One region of the Arthrobacter sp. GAS37 genome, then DNA from elsewhere that is predicted to be linked to it. Evidence: riboswitches for the same ligand, from Rfam matches in the RefSeq annotation. Region 1 holds a riboswitch; each other region holds the start of a gene.

Region 1 (5,270 bases):
CACCAGCGCACCGCCGAACGGTTTGCGGCCAATCACCTGGACGCGGGCATCAAGGTCGATTTCCTCGGCGGACAGGTAGCGCAGCAGCTCCGGGTTTTCGTCGCTGATCCGGGTGATCTTCCCGGAATGGCCGTCGTCGAGCTCGATCATCCGGTGCGCATGCGGCAGGCTCACCGAACCGTCCGCAGCCGGGATGGGATCACCATGGGGATCGCGTCCGGGGTTGCCCAGCTTGGTTGCCATGCGATCGATGAACGTGTCCGAGACAGCGTGCTCGAGCATCTCGGCCTCGTCGTGGACTTCATCCCAGCTGTAGCCCAACTCCCTCACGAGGTAGGTCTCGATCAGGCGGTGCCGGCGGACCATGCCCAGGGCGAGCTGCATTCCCTGGGGGGTCAAGGTAATGGCGCTGTAGGGCTGGTGGTCCACCAAGCCTTGGTCCTTGAGCTTGCGGACCATCTCCGAGACGGAGGAATTGGCGACACCGAGCCGCTGCGCGAGCTGTGAGGACGTGATGGGTTTGTCCTGCCACTCCGTGAAGGAGTAGATGACCTTGACGTAGTCCTCGATCGAGGAGGAGGGCGCACTGGTCTTCACGGTTCCAAGCCTATCGTGAACCGGCCGAATCAGACTTTCCGAGCCCGCCAGCTCTGGGTGAGATAGGGCAACGGGATGACCTCGCCCTCAGCGTGCCCCAGATGTTCGAAGAGGTACCACTGAAGATTGCCCATGACCTTGGCCCGGTTGGCGTCATTCGCCCTCAGATAGTAGCTGCGCGACTTCACGAGTTCGAGGATGTCGGCCGCAGTCACGGGATCCTCCCAGCGCGTCAGGTGACTTTCGAGGCCCGCAAACTCCGGGCCCACCACCGGCCGGAAGTCCGGTTTGTGGACATCGCCGGCATGCATGATGCGGGACAAGCGATGGACCCAGGGCACTGAAGTGTCCAATTGGTTCCAGATCAAGCCGATGACGCCCTGGGGTCGAAGGATCCGGGCGATCTCGGTGCTGGCGGCGAGGGGATCGCACCAGTGCCAGGCCTGGGCAACGCTGACGACGTCGAATGCTGAGTCCGCCAGTCCAGTTGCCTCGGCCGTGCCCTCCAGGGCGACCACTTGTGGATGCGTTTTGCGCAGTTGGGTGAGCATGTCCGTGGAAGGGTCCACCGCGGATACAGCCAGCCCGCGCTCGACGAGGAGCGAGGTGAACTTTCCGGTGCCGGCGCCGATGTCTGCCGCGTCCCGCGCACCTTCAGGCAGCAGCCAGTCAGCCGAATCCGCAGGGTAGCCGGGCCGGACACGGTCATAGTGTTCTCCGCCGTCCTGGAAACTCCGGCCGAGTTCAAGGCGCCGCTCCTCATAGAGCTTGGGGCCGGCTGAGGTGCCTTTGGGTCGCGGGGCCACGCAGGAACTCCTTCGTAGGACAGGAAAAATACCCTACGAATCTACCGCAATCAGTCGGTGCTGCAGGGAGCGGCGCCCGCGGTCCCGGGAGTGTTGGGAGCCCACTCCGGGTAGCTTCGGTGGTCGTTCGCCGGGACCCACCGGCCGGCATCCACCACGTAGTCCCAGCCGAGGCCATTGCTCTTGAGCGCTTGGATGCCCGCGATGAGCCGGGTGGCGTCTTCCAAGCGCGAGCCCACGCCGAAACTGGCTCGAAGGGATCCGGAGGGAAGGCCGAGGCGCTTGAGCAGCGGGTGGGCGCAAAAGCGTCCGTCGCGCAGGCCAATGCCGTGCTCGGCCGCAAGGTAGGCCGCCACCAGTCCTGCGTCGTAGCCCTGGAGCGAGAAGTTCACGACGCCGATGGTGTCCTGGGGATCGGTGTCGCTGAAGATCTGGTGCACGGTCACGCCGTCGATTTGGTTGAGGCCCTCGACCAGATGCGAGCGGATGGCTGCCTCGTGGGCGTGCCATTCATCGTGGTCGAGGCTGGCAATGACCTGCGTGGCCCGGGCGAGGGTGGCCGCGCCGAGCACGTTCGGCGAGCCGCCTTCGTGCCTGGCCGGTCCCGTGGCCCAACTGACGGAATCGAGGCGCGCCTCGCGGACGGCGCCGCCTCCTGCCAGGTGCGGCGTGCCGGCGTCGAGCCAATCGGGGCGGCCCACCAGGACACCGGCGCCGAACGGTGCATAGAGCTTGTGCCCCGAGAAAACCAAGTAGTCGACATCCGCGGCGGCGATATCGATGCGGCGGTGCGGGGCGAGCTGGGCCGCGTCCACCACAATCCGCGCCCCGAATTCGTGGGCCAAGGCAGCGAGGTCCTTGATGGGCAGGATTTCGCCGGTCACGTTCGACGCGCCGGTGACAGCCAGGAGGCTGACGCCCCCGTGGGAGAGCGCCGTGCGGACATTGGACACGGTCTCGGACAACGTTCCCGCCGCAACGATGCTGCGGTGGGGGACGCCTTGCCACGGCAGGAGATTGGCGTGGTGCTCGATGTCCAGGTAAAGGACTTCGCCAAGGTGCCGACCGTCCTCGACCGGCAAGCAGCCGGCCAGCAGATTGAGCGAATCTGTGGTGTTGCGAGTGAAAATGACCGAATCGTCCGGCCGCCCGCCAACGAAGTCACGGACGATGTTGCGGGCGTTTTCGTAGACCGAGGTGCTGATCTGGGAGGCGTAGCCTGCGCCGCGGTGGACGCTCGCGTAGTACGGCAGGATCTCGTTGAGGTACGCGGAAACCACGGTCAGGGCAGGTGCGGACGCGCCGTAGTCGAGGTTGGCGTAGCGGATGTGGCCACCCTGGATCAAGGGTGCCTGCAACTCCGCGCCGGTGACCGCGGCAAGTGGGCGGGATGCCCGGGGCAGCGATTCACCGCGCTGCTGTGCGGATTCGTTGTGCTGCGAAAGAGCCGGGGAAGTAAATGTGGCTGTGCTCATTGGACCTCACTCAAGAGGGACCCCTGCGTACAGGGGGTCCGCGCTTGCCGCATCCGTTCCGGACCGGCCGGGTCGTCACCCGGGGCACCCCGCCGCGATGGAGGGTTGCCGGCCAGCAAACCGGGGTTTCGCGCTGGCACTCGTGACCTGTAAAGAGCCTAGGACACCGGCAAGGCTGGTTCCAAGGTGACCGGCGATTGTTAAGCGGATTATTACACCGCCGGAAAACTGTGCGTTCTGCCGAAGAAAAAGCAGCGGACGCCCCCAAAAGGGGGCGTCCGCCGTCGTTTGTTCAGTGAAGAGAGAGGACTAGAGCAGGTCGTCGAGCTCGGGGTTGAGCCTCTTGAGGACCTCCGAGTGCAGGATCGAGTTGGTAGCGACGGCGTTTCCGCCGAAGGGACCATCCGCGCCGTCGAGGGACGTGAAGCGTCCGCCGGCTTCCGTCACGATCGGCACCAAGGCCGCCATGTCGTAGACCTGGAGTTCCGGCTCCGCGGCGATGTCCACGGCGCCCTCGGCCACCAGGCAGTAGGACCAGAAATCACCGTACGCACGGCTGCGCCAGACATCGTTCTCGAGGCCCAGGAAGCTGTCCAGCGAACCATGCTGCTTCCACTCGGACAGCTCGGAGTAGGAAAGCGAGGCGTCTTCAAGCCGCGACACGTTGGAAACCTTCAGCCGGGTGGCTGCGGCCAGGGATCGGCCCATGTAGGCGCCCGAGCCCTTGGCCGCCCACCAACGCTTGCCGAGCGCCGGAGCGCTCACGAGCCCCACTACTACCTCGCCCTCGTCCACGAGGGCGATCAACGTAGCCCAGACGGGCACGCCGCGCACGAAGTTCTTGGTCCCGTCGATGGGATCGATGATCCAACGCCTCGAGCCGTGGCCCGTGCTGCCGAATTCTTCCCCGAGGACGGCGTCGCGGGGGCGGGAACGGGAGAGCTGCCCGCGGATAGCTTCCTCGGCGGCTTTGTCGGCATCGGTGACGGGGCTCAGGTCGGGTTTGGTCTCGACCTGGAGGTCCAGTGCCTTGAACCGCTCCATTGTCAGGGAATCGACGGAGTCGGCCAGGACGTGTGCCAGCCGCAGGTCGTCGTTGTAGCTCGAATCGGGTTGGGTCATGGTTCCAAACTACCGTCTATTCGCCGGTGAGCCGGGGAGGTAGGACGGCAAGCGCGCAGGTCGTTGACCGTGCTGTTAATTGACCGGGCTGTTAATTGACAGTGCCCAGTTCCTTCGCCTCTTGGGCTTCCATGCGCGGGTCCGCGCCAAGGAGCCGGCGCAACGACGCCAAGCGGGCCGGGCCTGCCTCGCCGGCGTGGCCGTCAGCGACCCAGGAATCCAGTCCGCAGCGAACCGCGGAGGCATCGTGCTTGCAGCCTCGCTCGCACATTTCCGTTCCAGGTTCCAGATCCGGGAAGGCATGCAGGATGCGGTCCGGGTTCACGTGGGCGAGGCCGAAGGAACGGATGCCGGGCGTATCGATGATCCAGCTGCCGCCGGGGGCGTCACTGAGCTTTAGTGCAAGCGCTGAGGACGAGGTATGGCGGCCCCGGCCCGTCACGGCGTTGACCCCGCCCGTGGCGCGTTCGGCGCCGGTGAGGGCATTCACCATGGTGGACTTCCCGACGCCGGAATGGCCCAGGAGCACGGTGACCTTGCCGTCGAGGTAGTCCCGCAATTGGCCGACGGCGTCGCCGTCGAGGCGGGCGGACAAGCCGTCGTCGGAACGGGCGTCGATGCCGGAAGCCCCTGCGTCGGCCGTCCGGCTGATGATGATGGGGAAACCCAGGCTCACATAGTTGGCAAGGAGTTCCGTCGGATCCTTGACGTCCGCTTTGGTAACGAGCAGCAGCGGCTCGATTCCGGCGTCGTACGCTGCCACCAAGGCGCGGTCGATGAATCCGGTGCGCGGCTCCGGGTTGGCGGCCGCAACCACCACCACGAGCTGGTCGGCGTTGGCGACGACGGCCCGTTCGATCGGATCCGTGTCATCGGCACTCCGCCGCAGGAGGGTCTTGCGCTCCTCGACGCGCACGAGGCGGGCGAGGGTGTCCGGGGCTCCGGACACATCGCCGACGAGGGCCACGAAGTCTCCGGGAACCACGGGGGAGCGTCTCAGCTCCCGGGCACGGGCGGCAATGACGATGCGCTCATTGTCCGAGCTTTCGCCCACTATCGCGGTGTAGCGGCCGCGGTCGACTGTGATGATGCGCCCGATCACGGCGTCGTCGTGGCTGGGGCGGTCCTTCGTGCGGGGGCGTGTGCCCTTCTTGTTGGGGCGGACCCGGACATCGGATTCGTCCCAGGAGCTTGCGTCGCGGGCCATCGTTAGTTGCTTGTCTCCGTTGAGCCGGTGCCCGCGACCGCTTGGCCGGCACTGAGCATCGAT
Region 2 (5,270 bases), on a different contig from region 1:
GCGGGAACCACGTGAAGCCCGGGCCCGTGGCGATCGGTGCGCGGAGCGAGGCGACGACGAAGTCCTGGGGCAACAGTCCGGCAAGGCTGAAGAGGTCTTGCTCGTTGGATCCGTAACCGTGCAACAGGACCAGCAACGGCTTTCCAGCCCGTTCTTCCTCTTCGTGGGACCACAAAACGACCGGGGCAGGAAAGGCGGAAGCTTGACTCATGGGACTATTGTTGCAGTTACCCATGAGTAACAAGCTACGGGCGCGTAGCGTTGCAGCAAGAGGCAGGATATGAACGTGAGTGACACTGATTCCACGGTGGGGCCGAAGCCGGACGAGCGGAATCATCCGTGGACCCGCTACGTGGCATTGGGTGATTCCTTTGCCGAAGGCATCGGCGACCCCGAGCCCGACAACCCCGGGGGACATCGCGGCTGGGCCGACCGCGTAGCCGAGGAACTGAGCCGGGGGCACCGGGATTTCGCTTACGCCAACCTTGCCATCCGCGGGCGGCTGCTACAGCAGATCCTCGACGAACAACTTGGCCCGTGCATGGACCTCAAGCCGGACCTTGTGAGCATCTCCGCAGGTGGCAACGACCTCATCCGTCCCGGCGGCGATCCCGACTCCTTGGCCGAGAAACTCGATGCCGCCGTTCAGACCCTGAGTTCCGACGGCGCCACCGTGGTTCTTTTCAACGGTCCGGACACTGTGTCATCAGTACTCGGCCGGATCCGCGGCAAGGTGGCCATCTACAACGAAAACCTCCGCACTGTGGCCACCCGGCACGATGCGGTGGTCGCTGATATGTGGTCCCTGCGGCAACTCTCCAACTCCCAGATGTGGGACGAAGACCGCCTGCATTTCTCGCCGCTCGGCCATCACACCGTCGCAGCAATGGTCCTCGATTCCCTCAATGTGCCGCACAACCTCGAACCGCTGTTCCCCAAACCGCTCCCCCAGCGCAGTTGGCGCGAAGCCCGCTCGGGCGACCTCGTATGGGCACGGGAGTATTTTGTCCCGTGGGTCATCCGCCGGATCCGGCACCAGTCCTCAGGCGATGGAATCCTGCCGAAACGCCCGACGCCGGGGCCCGTCTTCGGTCCTGCCGAGACGATCCTTCCCCGGATCTGACCGGGAACCACGGGGTGGGTTACAGGGAGCGGGGCTAAGCTGGTGAAAGACCTAGGAGGCCTCCACCGTGAACAACTTGATCTTCTGGATCATCGTCTGCTCTTGGCTGATTCCCATGGGGATCCGCATGTACAACCGATCGCGCCAGCGCAGGCTCCGGGACTTCCCTCCGCAGAATTACCCCGGGCAGTCCTATCCTTCACAGAACTATCCCGTCGGATACCCGGAGCAACCCCCGGTAATCATCCCGGCTGAGCCGCAACCTCCGGTGGCGAGGCCCGCACCGCAGGCCGCTCCGCCGTCGTCGGCCGCTCCCCAGCCGAACAGTGCGCCCCAAGGCTACCGGGCACGGAAACTTGCCGAACTGGACCAGGAGTACAGCGACGGGAAAATCGCCATGGAGGACTACATGAAGCTCCGCCAGGAGATCATGAACGGCTGATTCAGCCGAAGAAGGCCTCTCGCAGCTGGGGACCGAGCTGTCCGATCTCGGTGAGGAACCCGTCGTGCCCGATCGGCGCCTCGATTACGTGAACCGGGACCTCTCCGGGCAAGGCCTTGGCCAGCTCGTGGGATTGTTCCGGGAAGTAGAGGCGGTCCGAGTCCACTGAGGCAATGAAGAATTTTGCAGTTGCCACGGACAGCGCCTCCTCCAAGGAGCCCCGGCCGCGGGTGATGTCGTGGCTCATGAGGGCCTCGGTGATGGCGATGTAGCTGTTGGCGTCGAAGCGCTGGACCAGTTTGCTTCCCTGGTGGTCGAGGTAGCTCTCCACCTGGTAGCGGCCCCGGTCCCCCAACGCGGCAGCCTGAAGGGGTGTCTCGCCGCCTTGGGCGTTCCGGCCGAAGCGGAAGTCCAGTTCATCCGCCGAACGATAGGTGATGTGGGCGATCCGCCGGGCCAGGGCCAACCCCGCCTCGGGCGCGGCCTGGCCATAGTAGTCCCCGCTGTTGAAGTCGGCGTCCTGCCGGATGGCGAGCGTCTGGGCCTGCGCAAAGGCGATCTGCTCGGCAGTGCTGTACGCCCCGATCGAAATCACGGCGCATCGTTTGACGCGGTCCGGATAGCTGACGGCCCATTCAAGTGCGCGTGCACCACCCATGGACCCGCCGACGACGGTGTGCCAGCTGCGGATCCCCAAAGCGTCGGCCAGCCGGGCTTCGGCGACGGTGCTGTCCCGCAGGGTCACGAGCGGGAAGCGGGAGCCCCACGGTCTGCCGTCAGGAGCGCTCGACGACGGCCCGGTGCTGCCGTAGCAGCCTCCCACGATGTTGACGGAGACCACGAAGTAGCGGTCCGTGTCGATGGTGGCGCCGGGACCAACGAGTTGCTCCCACCAGCCTTCTTCATCGCTCTCGCCACGGGCCACATGGGTGCTGCCGGTCAGGGCGTGTTCCACCAGGACAGCGTTGGAGGCGTCTGCGTTGAGCCGCCCCCACGTCTCGTACGCGAGGACGACCTCCGGCAGGAAACCCCCGGCCTCCAGCTCGAGTCCGCCCACGGAAACATACTTGAGGGTTCCGTCCGGGGTACCGGAAAGGGGTATGGCTGTTGCAGCAATTGTCATTCGTTGACACCTCACATCGCGCTTGCCCGCCGCCAATACAGCGAAGGGCCAGGTCTTCACCCGGGGCACCCCGCCGCGAATGGAGGGTTGCCGGCCAGCAAGCCGGGGCTGTCACTGGCACTCATGACCTATAGGAAGAGTCTAGGAAAACCGGACCCCTTCTGACGAAGATTATGACATCTTTGTGACACTCGGCCGCGTTTTGTTCACGAAGCAGGGGCTGCGGACGTCTGAAATTGAAGAGACGGGTGATGCCTGTGTGACTGGAGATAGAATTGGGCGCAGCAGTCTGCGTTTTCATTGCATCCGCATTGTGCGCCCGTTCTTGCGCCCGCGGCCCTGCGTCACAGGAAGATTGAAGCTCGTGAAAAAGCCATTCGGCGTCGTTCCGATAGCCCTGTTCATGCTGGTATCAGGTTTCACTGTGGGAGTGCCGCTGCCGGCGCATGCCGACACAACTCCGGCAGCTGGCGAAGACCGATACGTGGTCCACTACGCCGACGGCGCGGACGTTGCCGGCAAGACCGCGGAGCTGCGCTCGCAAGGAGTCGCGGTGGACAAGACGTTCACGCATGCCGTGAAGGCCGCAGTCGTCACGGCGACGCCCGCCAAGGCCGCTGCGTTGGCGAAGTCGAGCCACGTGGCGTCGGTCGAGCGGGACACCCCGGTGCGGATTTCGGACACTCAGCAGCCTGCCCCCTCTTGGGGCCTTGACCGGATCGACCAGCGCGCACTTCCTTTGGATGGAAGCTACACACCGCCGTCGAGCGGTGGGGGTGTGTCCGTCTACGTCGTGGACACCGGGATCTATTCCGCCAACACGGATTTCAGCGGCCGCATCCTCCCCGGATTTGCCGGCGTCACCCCCGACGACGGCCATGGCACCGAGGACTGCAACGGCCACGGAACCCACGTTTCCGGGACTATCGCCGGGACCAAGTACGGCGTCGCCAAGTCTGCAAACATCGTCCCTGTCCGGGTGCTCGGATGCAATGGCTCGGGCTACTCATCCGATGTCATTGCCGGGCTGGACTGGATTGTCGCGAATCACCAAGCCGGAACCCCCGCCGTGGCCAACCTCAGCCTGAGCGCGGACGCGATAGACACAACCGTCGACGCGGCAGTTCAGGGCGTCATCGATCACGGCGTCAGCGTGACCCTGGCAGCGGGCAACCAAGGCCAAAAGGGCTTGCCGGCCGCCGATGCATGCAATAGTTCTCCCGGACGCGTGCCGGCGGCTCTGACAGTGGCCGCCTCCGATATGTCAGATCACCAAGCATCGTTCTCCAACTACGGCCCTTGTGTGGATCTCTACGCGCCGGGCGTCAGTATCGTTTCTGATTGGATTACCTCGCCCACCGCAACGGCCACCTTGAGCGGAACCTCCATGGCCTCTCCGCATGTGGCAGGAGCTGCCGCGATGCTCCTCTCCATGCATCCATCGTGGAGCCCTGCGCAGGTCTCGGCAACGCTGACGGTCGGCTCAACGGCCGGAATAGTTCAGTCGACTGGGAACTGCATGCCAAACCGGCTGCTTTACGTCAGCGCTTCGCTCTTTTCTCCATCACAGGACCCTTTGGGCGGTTTTGCGGCTACGACCCCTTGCAGGCAGCTTGACACGCGAGACGGGACCGGTGGTGTCAACGGGCCGGTCGCCCCCGGACAGACCATAAGCGTCAAGGTTGCCGGACGCGGCGGCCTCCCAGCTACCGGAGTTTCCGCTGTCGCAATGAACATCACAGTGGCCAACCCGACGTCGAATGGCTTCATCACCGCCTACGCAGGCGGAACCAATCGGCCGGCGACCTCGAACCTGAATTTTGCTCCCGGGCAGATCGTCCCGAATTTCGCGATCACGCCGGTCGGGTCCGACGGAACGATTTCCTTCACGAATAGCTCCAACGGCACGGTCCAACTCATCGCCGACATCACCGGCTACTACCTCACCGCTGGCGCATCACCCGCTCCCGGGACGTTCTCCGCCCAGGCTCCGTTCCGGCAACTGGATACCCGGAACGGTGTCGGCGGCGTCACCGGACCGGTCGCGCCGGGGCAAACCATCAGGGTCCGCGTCACCGGGCAGGGTGGCATTCCCTCTTCCGGGGTTTCCGCGGTCGCGATGAACATCACGGTGGCCAATCCGTCGTCGTTCGGCTTCATCACTGCGTACGCGGGCGGGACTCCGCGACCGAACGCCTCGAACGTGAATTACGCGACGGGACAGATCGTCCCGAACTTCGCCATCACGCCCGTCGCTCCCGACGGGACGATTTCATTCACGAACACCTCCGGCGGAACCGTCCAGATCATTGCCGATACCTCGGGCTATTACCTTGCAGGCATACCGTCAACTGCCGGCGCGTTTTCCGCCCAGATCCCGTTCCGGCAATTGGACACCCGTGACGGAACCGGCGGATTCCACGGACCGGTCGCCCCCGGGCAGACCATCAGCGTCAAGGTCACCGGCCGTGGCGGCGTCCAAGCATCCGGCGTCTCCGCGGTCGCGATGAACATCACCGTGGCCAATCCGTCGTCGTTCGGCTTCATCACCGCCTACGCCGGAGGAAGCACGCAACCTGGTA
Region 3 (5,270 bases), on a different contig from region 1:
GGGCGACCGCGTGCAGCTGCGTCCAGCCACGGTCTCGTGGGCAGTAGAGGATCTCGGAGCCGTCGGCACGAAACGTTGGGCGCCCGCCTGGGTAGCCCGGGAAGCCAGCCATGACATTGCGGTCGAGCGGGGCAGTTAACGAGGTGTCGGCCACATCCGTGCCGACGTAAAGACGGAGGAGCTCGGCATTCCCGATGCGCGGGGCGGGATTCCCGACCGCGATCACGGAGCCACCATCCGGTGACCATGCTAGCGCCCCGCTGACGCTGTTGGCCTGGCCTATGCGGCGCGGCAGCGGCATTTTGGCGTCGACGTCGAGCACGTAGGCGCCGCTCGTCCAATCGACGTCACTGCCAGGTTCGATGGCGGCCGTAAAGGCGATCAGCAGGCCGTCGGGCGACCAGTTTGCCTCGCTCGCATTCCAATCGCCGTCGCTAAGGCGGCGCACTCGGCCGGATGCGATCTCACTCACAAAGAGGTGCATCCGAACGGCTGCGTTCCAGCCGACCCCATCGGTCTTGAAGCCGAGCCTGTCGATCACGATCGGCTCTTCCACCGCGGGTACCGTTACGTTGCGCGAAACTGCTGCGGTGATGGCGAGGCGGAGGCCGTCGGGGCTGACGCGCGCAGCCGCAACACCCCGGGGGAAGTCCGCGGCGCCGCTAAGTGCCCGCGCTTCGCCGCCTCCGATTGGCAGTAGGTACACCTGGGCTGGTCCAGCGGATGCTCGCAGGAAGAGAACTGCGGAGCCATCGGGAACGAATTGCGGCGCGGAATCGGCCGGGCCGCTCGTCAGGGGGCGAGCCTCGGAGCCGTCGCTGACCGCCCAGAGTGAGCTGTGCGCCCTGCCGTTCAAGGTTTCCGTGCGTGTGAAGACCACGAGCGTGCCATCTGGGGAGATGGCGGTCTCGGCTGGCACAACGAAGCGCGCGATATCTTCGAGCTCAAGCGGGCGGTTCGTAGAGGTGTTGCTCGTCACGGTGATTCCCCTTCTCGTGGCGGTGAGTCCACTGGTGTCTTGTCCCTCTACAATCGACGCTCCACCGCCCCCGCACTTCGTCCGATCGCACAATGCTGAAGCCTTGTTTGGTTGCTCTGACCCAGGCGCGGTTAGGTGTGTAGCCGCAATACTGAGGTTCCATGAGCGCAGTCCCGCCTGCGCGCCCCACATTCGAAGGAGAGCTCGTGAGCGTCAAGACATTCATCTCGATCGACATGGAGGGCGTCGCCGGCGTCGCGACGTTTGACCAGGTCGCCCGCGGCGGCTATGGCTATCCACGTGCGCAAGAATTGATGACGCTCGAGGCGAACGCCGCAATCGCGGGTGCCTTCGACGGGGGTGCGGATGAGGTTGTCATCAACGATTCGCACGGCACAATGGACAACCTGATTCACGAGCTTCTCGACCCCCGGGCCATCGTCGTGTTCGGCAGTCCGAAGGCACAGTGCATGGCCGAGGGACTCACCGCGGATTGCGACGTCGCCTTGTTCATCGGCTATCACGCCCCCGCAGGAGAATACGGCGTGCTTGCGCACACCTTTTCGAGCCACTTCACGGAGGTACGGGTGAACGGCGCGGTGGTCTCGGAGGCCGAGGTCAACGCCATGTATGCGACCTCGCTCGGTGTACCCGTCGGGCTCGTCAGCGGCGATGACGTGATCTGCCGTATCGCACGGGAGCAGTTCGCGGGAGTCGAGGTAGTCGAGGTCAAAGTCGCGCACGGCTACACTTCCACCGCATCGGTTGCGCCTTCCGTGGCTCGCGACGCCATTCGCGAAGCCGCGGCGCGCGTCGTCCGTAACGCGGCAACTCTCACCGTTCCGGAACTGCCGACACAGTTCACGGTTGCTGTGGATATGCCGACGGCAAACGCCGCCGAGCTTGCAATGTCGATTCCGGGTGCGCGACGCACGAGCGACCGCTCGGTCGAATGCACGGTAGCGGATGCTGGCCAAGTGCTCGGACTGATCGTCGTGTTTTATGAACTCGCGGCGAGCGCCATGAACGCGAAGACAGCACTCTTCATGCGGCGTTAGCTAATCACGCCCTTCCCCACTGGCTCCCAGCCTTCCCAAGCTCAGCCCGGGGCCCTCGCCAGCGTGGGCCCACCCACTGGCTCCCAGCCTTCGCAAGCTCAACCCGGGGCCCTCGCCAGCGTGGGCCCACCCACGGGCGTGGGCCCCGCCGACTGCCGTCCGGTTACGGAACATGACGACGGCCGGTGATGCAGGCCGCCGTCGTGGATGTTATTTTCTTCTTGAGTAATGAGCACCAGCGCGAAGCCCTGACTTGCTGGTCGGCAACCCTCTCTCCGGCGGGGTGCCTCAGGTGACTACTCGGCGTATCGACACTTTCGAACTGCAAGCGTGACTGAGGAGCACCAATGCCTGAACCCACCGAAGAAAAACTCTCCTACCGTCTCATCACGGGCCCTGACACCAAGGAATTCTGCGAGCGGATCTCCACCGCCCTCGCGGAGGGATACGTGTTGCACGGGAGCCCGTCCGCGACCTTCAACGGCACCGACGTGATCGTGGCACAGGCCATCGTCCTGCCCGCGGCGATCGCGAGCGCGGATGCCGCCGTTGCCAATGCGGTGGACCAGCTTGACGAAGAGTTCGACGGCGAGGGCCACGCATGAGCTACGCAGGCGACCTCAGCCCGCACGACGCTTGGGCCAAGCTCGAGCAAGGCGCCATCCTCGTGGACGTCCGCACCGAAGGCGAGTGGGCACACATCGGGATCCCTGATACCAAAGCCACGGAAAACGATCCCCTGTTCATCCAGTGGAACCTGGCCGGCGGCATCCCCAACACGCGTTTCATCGAAGAACTGACGCAACAGGCTCCGGAGACGGACGGCACCGAGCTGGTCTTCCTCTGCCGCTCCGGCCAGCGTTCCATCGCCGCCGCGATCGCCGCAACCCAGGCCGGCTACACCGCCTACAACGTCCTCGAGGGCTTTGAGGGCGAACCGGACCGCTACGGCGAGCGAACCGTGAACGGCTGGAAAAACCGTGGACTTCCGACGAACCTGGGGAACATCTAAGTGACTTTCAATCCTGACGCCGCCGGCTGGAGCCCTGATACCCAGGCAGTCCGCGGCGGTCTTGACCGCACCAACTTCCAAGAAACGTCCGAGGCCGTCTTCCTGAACTCCGGATTCGTCTATGAGTCCGCCGCAGCCGCAGAGCGCGCATTCACGGGCGAGGACGAGCGCTTCGTCTACTCCCGTTACGGCAACCCCTCCGTAGCCACCTTCCAGGAGCGCCTCCGCCTGTTGGAAGGCACCGAAGCGTGCTTCGCGACGGCGTCGGGCATGTCTGCTGTCTTCACCGCCCTCGGTGCGTTGCTGGCTGCTGGTGACCGCGTGGTCGCCGCCCGCTCGCTCTTCGGTTCCTGTTTCGTGATCCTCAACGAGATCCTGCCGCGCTGGGGCGTCGAGACCGTCTTCGTCGACGGACCGGACCTGGACCAGTGGCGTGCCGCGTTGTCCGAGCCGACAACGGCAGTCTTCTTCGAGTCGCCGTCGAACCCCATGCAGGAAATCGTGGACATCGCGGCGGTGAGCGAGCTCGCTCACGCGGCGGGCGCCACCGTCGTCGTCGACAACGTCTTTGCCACTCCCCTGCTGCAGCGCTGCGGCGATCTCGGCGCAGACGTGATTGTCTACTCGGGCACCAAGCACATCGATGGCCAAGGCCGGGTCCTGGGCGGAGCGATCCTGGGCACCAAGGAGTTCATCGACGGTCCCGTCAAGCAGCTCATGCGGCACACCGGTCCGTCGCTTTCCGCGTTCAACGCCTGGGTCCTGACCAAAGGCCTGGAGACCATGGCGCTGCGCGTCAACCACTCCTCGGCGTCTGCGTTGCGGATCGCCGAATGGCTTGAGGATCAGCCGGCCATCAGTTGGGTCAAGTACCCGTTGCTGAAGTCGCACCCGCAGTACGAGCTGGCCGCGAAGCAAATGAAGGCCGGCGGAACGGTGCTCACCTTTGAGCTGCTCCCCTCTGCGGGGCGATCGGCGAAAGAGGCCGCCTTCGCGCTGCTGGACGGTCTCGCCGTCATCGACATCTCGAACAACCTCGGCGACTCAAAGTCCCTCATCACCCACCCCGCCACCACCACGCACCGCGCCATGGGTCCGGAAGGCCGCGCGGCCATTGGCCTGAGCGACGGCGTCGTGCGGCTTTCGGTGGGGCTGGAGGATGTGGGCGACCTCATCGGGGACCTGGAGCGGGCCCTCAAGCAGGTCTAGCCCGGCGGGTTAACCCGGCGCTTCGCGCCAGTCCTGGCGCACCCAGGTGAGGACGGGCTGCGGCTTGGTGTCGCTCTCGTCCCTCTCCGAGCGCATCGTGATCTGAACGGCGTGCTCGACGACGGCGGCCAACCCGGCGGCGTCGGGCGCGCCCCCGTTGGTCTCGCTCCAGCGCCCGGCAACACCACGCTGTTCGATAGCGCCGTTGCCGCGGCCCAGGATGGCTGCCACGCCGGTCTGGACCAAGTCGAATTCACCCTGTTCGGCGAGCACAGGTTCCAGATACTCCACCAACGACCAGACGACGTCCGCGGCGGGCTCCGGGCGGAAGGTTCCGAAGTCCAGCAGTTCGGTGCGGAGTCCAAAGTTGCTTGCCTGCCAGGACGCCATCCGCAAAAGCGCCGTAGGCACGGCCGCCGGCTCTATTCCGGCATGGTACTCACGAACAGAAGTCTCAACCAAGGCCCTGACGAGCACCGCGATGAGCGCCGCATCCTCGGCCCGGAGGCAGACATCGGCCACCCGGACCTCCACGGTGGGAACGTGCCGCGACAGCCTGGCGTCGAAGTAAACCATCCCCTCGTCCAGCAACACTCCCGTTTCGATGAGCCTCGAGACAACTCGCCGGTAGGAAGCCAAGGAACCGAAGATGGCTGACGGCCCCGACGACGGCCAGCGGTTCCACGCCTGCGTCCGGTAGCTCTCAAAACCCGTAGCCAGGCCCCGCCAGTACGGCGAATTGGCGCTGATCGCGGTGAAGACAGCGAGCTTGTCCCGGATGCGGTCCAGGACCATCACGCCTTCCTCGGGGGACTCGATCGAAGTGTGGACGTGGAATCCGCACGTGAGCTGTTCGTGCGCGGTGATGCCGAAGCGTTCGAGCATGATGGCGTACCGGGGATCCGGAGTGGTGTGCAATGCGGCGTCCACCGGTGATGTGGCCAACGCGGCGATCCTTGCGCCGTGGCGCCGTGCGGCGTGGCTCGCGAGGCCCCGGGCCCTGCGGATCTGG
Region 4 (5,270 bases), on a different contig from region 1:
ACGGCAGCGACGACCGCCACCACCATCAAGTTTCGGAACAGCGCCAGAACGGTACTGGCGCGCTTGGGCGGCGGGCCGCCGTCGTACCCGTAGTTTGAATGCAAGTCTTCCCCCAAGTCCCTGCGCCGGCGCCCCGCTGCGCCGGCGCTACTAACCGATGACTGCGCCGAAGACGAGTCCCAGCCCATACGTGGCCGCGGCCGCACCGAGCCCGATGGCAAGTTGCCGGAGGCCGCGGGTCAGCGGCGAGGTTCCGGACAACAAGCCGACGACGGCGCCGGTCGACAGAAGCGCGATGCCCACCAGCGTACCGGCCACAGCAAGCACCGCGAAGCCCGTCATGCCGAAGATGAACGGCAGGATGGGCACGATGGCGCCCGACGCGAAGAAGCAGAAGCTCGAGATTGCGGCGCCCCAGGCGGAACCTACGGCCTCGTGCTCGTTCACGGTTTCTTCCACTTCGGGGTGGAGCGAGAGGCTGGGATCGCAATCGCAGCTGTAGAGGCCCATGCGTTCGGCGGCCCGGTGTTCGGCGGCTTCCCGGGACATGCCCCGGGCCAGATACACGAGGACCAGCTCATTGTGCTCGATGTCCAGGGCCGGGGCTGCGGTCAGCGTGGCCTGGGTGGGTCGGGTGGCCTTGAGGAGCTCGAGCTGCGAGCGGACCGAGACATACTCGCCGGCACCCATGGACAGCGCGCCCGCCAAAAGGCCGGCGATGCCGCTGAACAGGACCACGGCCGCGGGAACGCCGGTGGCCGCCATGCCCATCACGAGGGAAAGGTTGCTGACCAGGCCATCGTTGGCGCCGAATACGGCCGCGCGGAAGGTACCGGACAACCTGTTGCGGCCGCGCGTCGCGAGGCCGCGGACTACTTCTTCGTGGATCTGTTCGTCGGCCGCCATGGCGCGGGTCGCTGCTGGATCCTTCGCGTAAGGCGAGCGGCCTTCAGCCCGTTGGGCGAGGGCCAACACGAACACTGATCCGAAGTTCCGGGCCAGGAAGCCGAGCATTTGGCTCCGGACCGAGGCCGCCTTCGGCATGCCGGCATGTTCGCCGAGGACCCTGAGCCAGTGTGCCTCATGGCGGCCCTCAGCCTCAGCGAGGGCCAAAAGGATTTCGCGTTCCTCGCCGTCCCGGCGCTGCGCCAGTTCGCGGTACACGGCGGCCTCGGCCCGCTCGTCCGCCAAGTACTGCCGCCAGCGCTTGATGTCCGACGACGACGGGGTAGTCTTGGTGGCTGCTGCGTCTTGCGATGGACTGCTTGAGTCCGAGGGATTGCCTGAATGCGAGGGTTTTGTGTGCGGTTGCACCGGGACTCCTGGGTTGCTGGGGCGGGCTTCATCGCCTCATTGCAGCTCCACTTTATCGCCAATTTCCGCGGCTTTTCGGCTGGCAATCCTTACTGGATATTTTAGGCGCGCCTCAAAAACCGGGAGACTCGCGGGAGGCCTTGACCGCCGCAGGGGGCAGTGCTGGGATGGATGAACAGGGTCCACGAATTGGCGGGGTAGCGTGATGACCGGCTGCCTCATATGCCTGTGCGATGGGCTCAGCGGCACGTCGAACGGAGGTTGCACCATGGACAGCACCGAAACCCACGCCCGCCACCCCGACCGTCCCACGGTCGAGGCCGATCCCGCCTATGACTACAACGAGGACCTGGCGGTGGACGAGGACTGGGAGGACCAATCCGAGGTTCTTGACGACGATGAACGGCCGGTTGGGCTCGATGCCGACGAACACCGTGAGGTTGAAGAGATCGAATAACCCCGACCCGCTGAACCCGACGTGCTAAGCCCTGGTAGCTAGAACGCGCTCAGGATGAAGTGCCTCTGCACGCCCGCCCGGTGCCCGGTTGCCGCCACCGTAAGGGTGAGTTTCCGTGTCGCGGGGAACCAGCGCGCGGGCTGGACTGCTTTTGAGAGCGCTTCGGTGATGAGCCGGGGCTCATGATGCCAATAGCGTTCCAGGTTTCCGTCCACCACGAACGTGATGGAGCCTTGGGAGAGGTCGACGCCGGGAATCACCCGGACGAACTCGTCCACCCGCCGGGGGCGGGGCAACAAGAGGGTGCCGGAGTGGGTGGTGCGGTCGGCTGTGGCGCCGTTTTCGAAAGGCATGGCCTTCTCCTGTGGAGTTGCTCTTGCCCGTTCGGTTGTCTCTGGTCCGAGCCGGGCCGCTTCTTCATCCGAACCACCCGTGAACATGGGGTTGGCGTGTGGCAAGTCGGAGCTTTGCACCACATCTCTTGAAGCTCTTCCTACTGTACATGCAGCAGCGGCGCCGCACCCTCTCAAGGAGAAGGTGCGGCGCCGCCGTCGTACTCAGCTTGCTGAAGCTTAGTGGCTGGCCACCGGGTGGGGTTCCAAGGGGAGTTCCTCCACGGCCGCCCCGGCAACGCGGCGGTCCCATGCTTCGCGGACCGCGGGCTCGGTTGGCGGCGTCAGGAGGGAGACCACAACGTAGACCAGGAGCGAGGCGCCGAGGCCCCAGTAGATGGGATCGTTGGCGTAGACGCCGTCTTCGCTGGGGATGATTCCCGTGGCGTAAGCGATCAGCAGGCCCAGCGTCAGTATGGACCCGACCGCCATGGACCAAGCCGCGGCAATACCGGTGCCACGCTTCCAGACCAAGCCACCGAGGATAGCAACCAGCAGGCCGCCCACCAGGATGTCGTAGGCGATGGTCAGGGCCACGACGACGTCTTGCGCCGCCATGGAGATCAGCACGGCTACGATGCCCAGGCCAAGGACCCAGTACCGGTTGGCCTTGACGTCGTGCTCGGGGTTTTCGGTGTCGTCGGTGTTGATCGTCTTGCCGAACCAGCTGGCCACGAACGGGACCACGTCGGCGCGGGCAACGGTGGCTGCGGCGATGAGGGCTCCGGACGCGGTGGACATCATGGCCGCGACTGCCGCGGCCATGACGAGGCCGCCGATGCCGATCGGCAGGATGTGGGTGGCTACCTCGGCGTAGACAACGTCCTTGCCAAGGGCCTTGACGTCGATGTTGGGCAGGGCAACGCGGGCGGCAAGGCCGATCAAAGCGCCGGCGACGCCGTACAGGACGCAGTAGATACCGGCAGTGGCGCCGCCCCAACGGGCCACCTTGGGGGTCTTGGCAGTGAAGACGCGCTGCCAGATGTCCTGGCCGATCAGCAAGCCCAGGGTGTAGACCACGAAGTACGTGATGATCGTCTGGGCTCCGATGCCGTCCAACTGGAAGAAGCTGGCGTCAACACGGGCACGGATGCCGTCGAAGCCGCCGGCGGCGTTGAGGACGAACGGGAGCATGAGGAAGAAGATGCCCACCGTCTTGATGATGAACTGCACCTGGTCGGCGAGGGTGATGGACCACATGCCGCCGATGGTGGAGTAGACCAAGACGATGGCGCCGCCGACGGCGATGGCGAGCCAGCGCTCCCAGCCGAAGAGGACGACGAAGATGGTGGCGTAGGCGCCCGTCGACGTGGCGCACAACATGAGGGTGTAGGCCAGCATGACGATGCCGGAGGTCTGCGTGGCGCGCTGGCCGTAACGCAGGCTCAGCATCTGGGAGACCGTGTAGATCTTCAACCGCTGGATGGTGCCGGCGAAAAGCAGGCTCAGGAGGAGGACGCCCGAACCGATGGCGACTACCAGCCACATGCCGGAGATGCCGAACTTGTAGCCGAGGCCGACGCCGCCAACCGTCGATGCGCCGCCGAGGACGACGGCGGCCATGGTGCCGGTGTAGAGCATCGGACCGAGGCGGCGCCCTGCCACCAGGAAGTCGCTGTTGTTCTTGGTGCGCGACTTGCCCCACCAGCCGAAGGCCAGCATGGCGAGCAAATACACCACCACGATCGCAATATTGATGAACGAAGAGTCCACGGTCGGCTCCTGAAAGTGATGCGCAGAGTTCCTGGGGATTCCGACGCCGGTCCGCTGGGTTTCGTTGCGGGTCGCGGAAGGTCTCTGCGCGGGTGATTGGGGAGAGTAGCCTGTGATGTATGCCTCACAAGCAACACTTGTTGCCTATGAGGATACGTAGTGATGCGAGTAACAGTCAAGGCGCTGCTTTGCGCAGCGGACTCATCGGCGGACCTCTAGCTAGCCAAAGGCCCTGCCACGCGGGCGATCCGGCTACTATTGCTGCAATGACAGGGCCGCATAAACGGCCTGAAAGGTTCGTGAATGAAGGCTCTCCCCGTTGAACCGAGCAACGTCCCCGTTGCCATCGGTTCCAGAATCCGTGCCGCACGCCAATCGCAGCGGCTCACCATCGAGCAGGTTGCCGACGCCACCGGCCTGACCAAAGGGTTCCTGAGCCGTGTGGAGCGTGACCTGACGTCGCCGTCGGTCGCTTCCCTTGTGACGCTTTGCCAAGTTCTTTCGGTGTCTATCGGAGACCTTTTTGCCGCGCCGGAGACACATCTGACCCGGCGCGACGATGGGCCGCGGATTTCGCTCGGCGGCCAGGGAATCGTGGAACGGCTCCTGACCGCCCGATCGGAACGGCGGTTGCAGATCCTGCAGGCCTCCATCGAGCCCCGCGGCCGGGGAGAAGCCGAGCTTTACGCTGTCGATTGCGACGTCGACGTCCTGCACGTCGTCAAGGGCCGCATTAAATTGATCCTCACCAACGAGGAGTACGAGCTCGAAGAGGGAGACACGCTGTCCTTCCCGGGCCGCGAGCCGCACACCTGGGTCAATCCGACGGACGAGCCCGTTGAGGTGCTCTGGATCCTGGTGCCGGCAGCCAGCCGCTGACGCTGGCGCTGTGAACCCCCGGCGTACGGGGCCGACACGCGGCGTGTAACACGCCTGAAACATGACTGACTTCAGGATTTAACTCTGGGGCCTGCGCTGTTACGTGCCTGAAATGATCCGTGCCGAATGCTGAAACAGGGCGACGGTACGTTCGAGTCAACGCAACTCGTCAAGGTCGGTATCCCGTGGGGTACCAGGACCTGTTCGTTTTAAAAATGGTCTCGCCGTGCGGGCGCCATGGAGCGCCGTATATGCAGGAAGGCTCCCGAAATGAACCCAGCATTCTTCAGCGTAGGGCTCGATGTGAACCCCCAGACCCTCGATCCCGGCGCAACAGCCTGGATGCTTGCAGCTTCCGCCCTCGTCCTTCTCATGACGCCAGGTTTGGCGTTCTTCTACGGCGGCCTGGTCAGGATGAAGTCCGTCCTCAACATCATGATGATGAGCTTCGGCGCCATTGGCGTGGTCGCGGTGGTCTGGGCCCTGTGGGGCTACGGACTCGCATTCGGCCCGGA

The links. A riboswitch is a leader RNA that binds a small molecule or an ion and turns the genes downstream of it on or off. The one in region 1 is predicted to bind S-adenosylmethionine.
Region 2: another riboswitch for S-adenosylmethionine. It lies ahead of ABH924_RS14550 (homoserine O-acetyltransferase); the one in region 1 lies ahead of ABH924_RS00475 (aminotransferase class V-fold PLP-dependent enzyme).
Region 3: another riboswitch for S-adenosylmethionine. It lies ahead of ABH924_RS11505 (DUF1737 domain-containing protein); the one in region 1 lies ahead of ABH924_RS00475 (aminotransferase class V-fold PLP-dependent enzyme).
Region 4: another riboswitch for S-adenosylmethionine. It lies ahead of ABH924_RS15435 (hypothetical protein); the one in region 1 lies ahead of ABH924_RS00475 (aminotransferase class V-fold PLP-dependent enzyme).

Annotation. Positions count from the first base shown of each region.
Region 1 covers NZ_JBIYDB010000001.1:98,735-104,004, reverse strand. The annotation lists gene ABH924_RS00485 (metal-dependent transcriptional regulator) at 1-597, opposite strand, end outside; gene ABH924_RS00480 (class I SAM-dependent methyltransferase) at 627-1,403, opposite strand; gene ABH924_RS00475 (aminotransferase class V-fold PLP-dependent enzyme) at 1,454-2,878, opposite strand; SAM riboswitch class IV at 2,914-3,026, opposite strand; gene hisN (histidinol-phosphatase) at 3,188-4,000, opposite strand; gene rsgA (ribosome small subunit-dependent GTPase A) at 4,092-5,207, opposite strand; gene aroA (3-phosphoshikimate 1-carboxyvinyltransferase) at 5,210-5,270, opposite strand, start outside.
Region 2 covers NZ_JBIYDB010000017.1:27,566-32,835, forward strand. The annotation lists gene ABH924_RS14535 (alpha/beta hydrolase) at 1-211, opposite strand, end outside; gene ABH924_RS14540 (SGNH/GDSL hydrolase family protein) at 281-1,123, shown strand; gene ABH924_RS14545 (hypothetical protein) at 1,191-1,565, shown strand; gene ABH924_RS14550 (homoserine O-acetyltransferase) at 1,567-2,688, opposite strand; SAM riboswitch class IV at 2,702-2,817, opposite strand; gene ABH924_RS14555 (S8 family peptidase) at 3,053-5,270, shown strand, end outside.
Region 3 covers NZ_JBIYDB010000011.1:82,287-87,556, forward strand. The annotation lists gene ABH924_RS11495 (serine hydrolase) at 1-979, opposite strand, end outside; gene ABH924_RS11500 (M55 family metallopeptidase) at 1,186-2,037, shown strand; SAM riboswitch class IV at 2,262-2,374, shown strand; gene ABH924_RS11505 (DUF1737 domain-containing protein) at 2,385-2,642, shown strand; gene ABH924_RS11510 (rhodanese-like domain-containing protein) at 2,639-3,049, shown strand; gene ABH924_RS11515 (O-succinylhomoserine sulfhydrylase) at 3,050-4,258, shown strand; gene ABH924_RS11520 (glutamate--cysteine ligase) at 4,268-5,270, opposite strand, start outside.
Region 4 covers NZ_JBIYDB010000019.1:33,371-38,640, reverse strand. The annotation lists gene ABH924_RS15450 (matrixin family metalloprotease) at 1-47, opposite strand, end outside; gene ABH924_RS15445 (VIT1/CCC1 family protein) at 151-1,314, opposite strand; gene ABH924_RS15440 (hypothetical protein) at 1,583-1,771, shown strand; gene ABH924_RS15435 (hypothetical protein) at 1,810-2,124, opposite strand; SAM riboswitch class IV at 2,139-2,258, opposite strand; gene ABH924_RS15430 (sodium:solute symporter) at 2,344-3,876, opposite strand; gene ABH924_RS15425 (helix-turn-helix domain-containing protein) at 4,180-4,755, shown strand; gene ABH924_RS15420 (ammonium transporter) at 5,026-5,270, shown strand, end outside.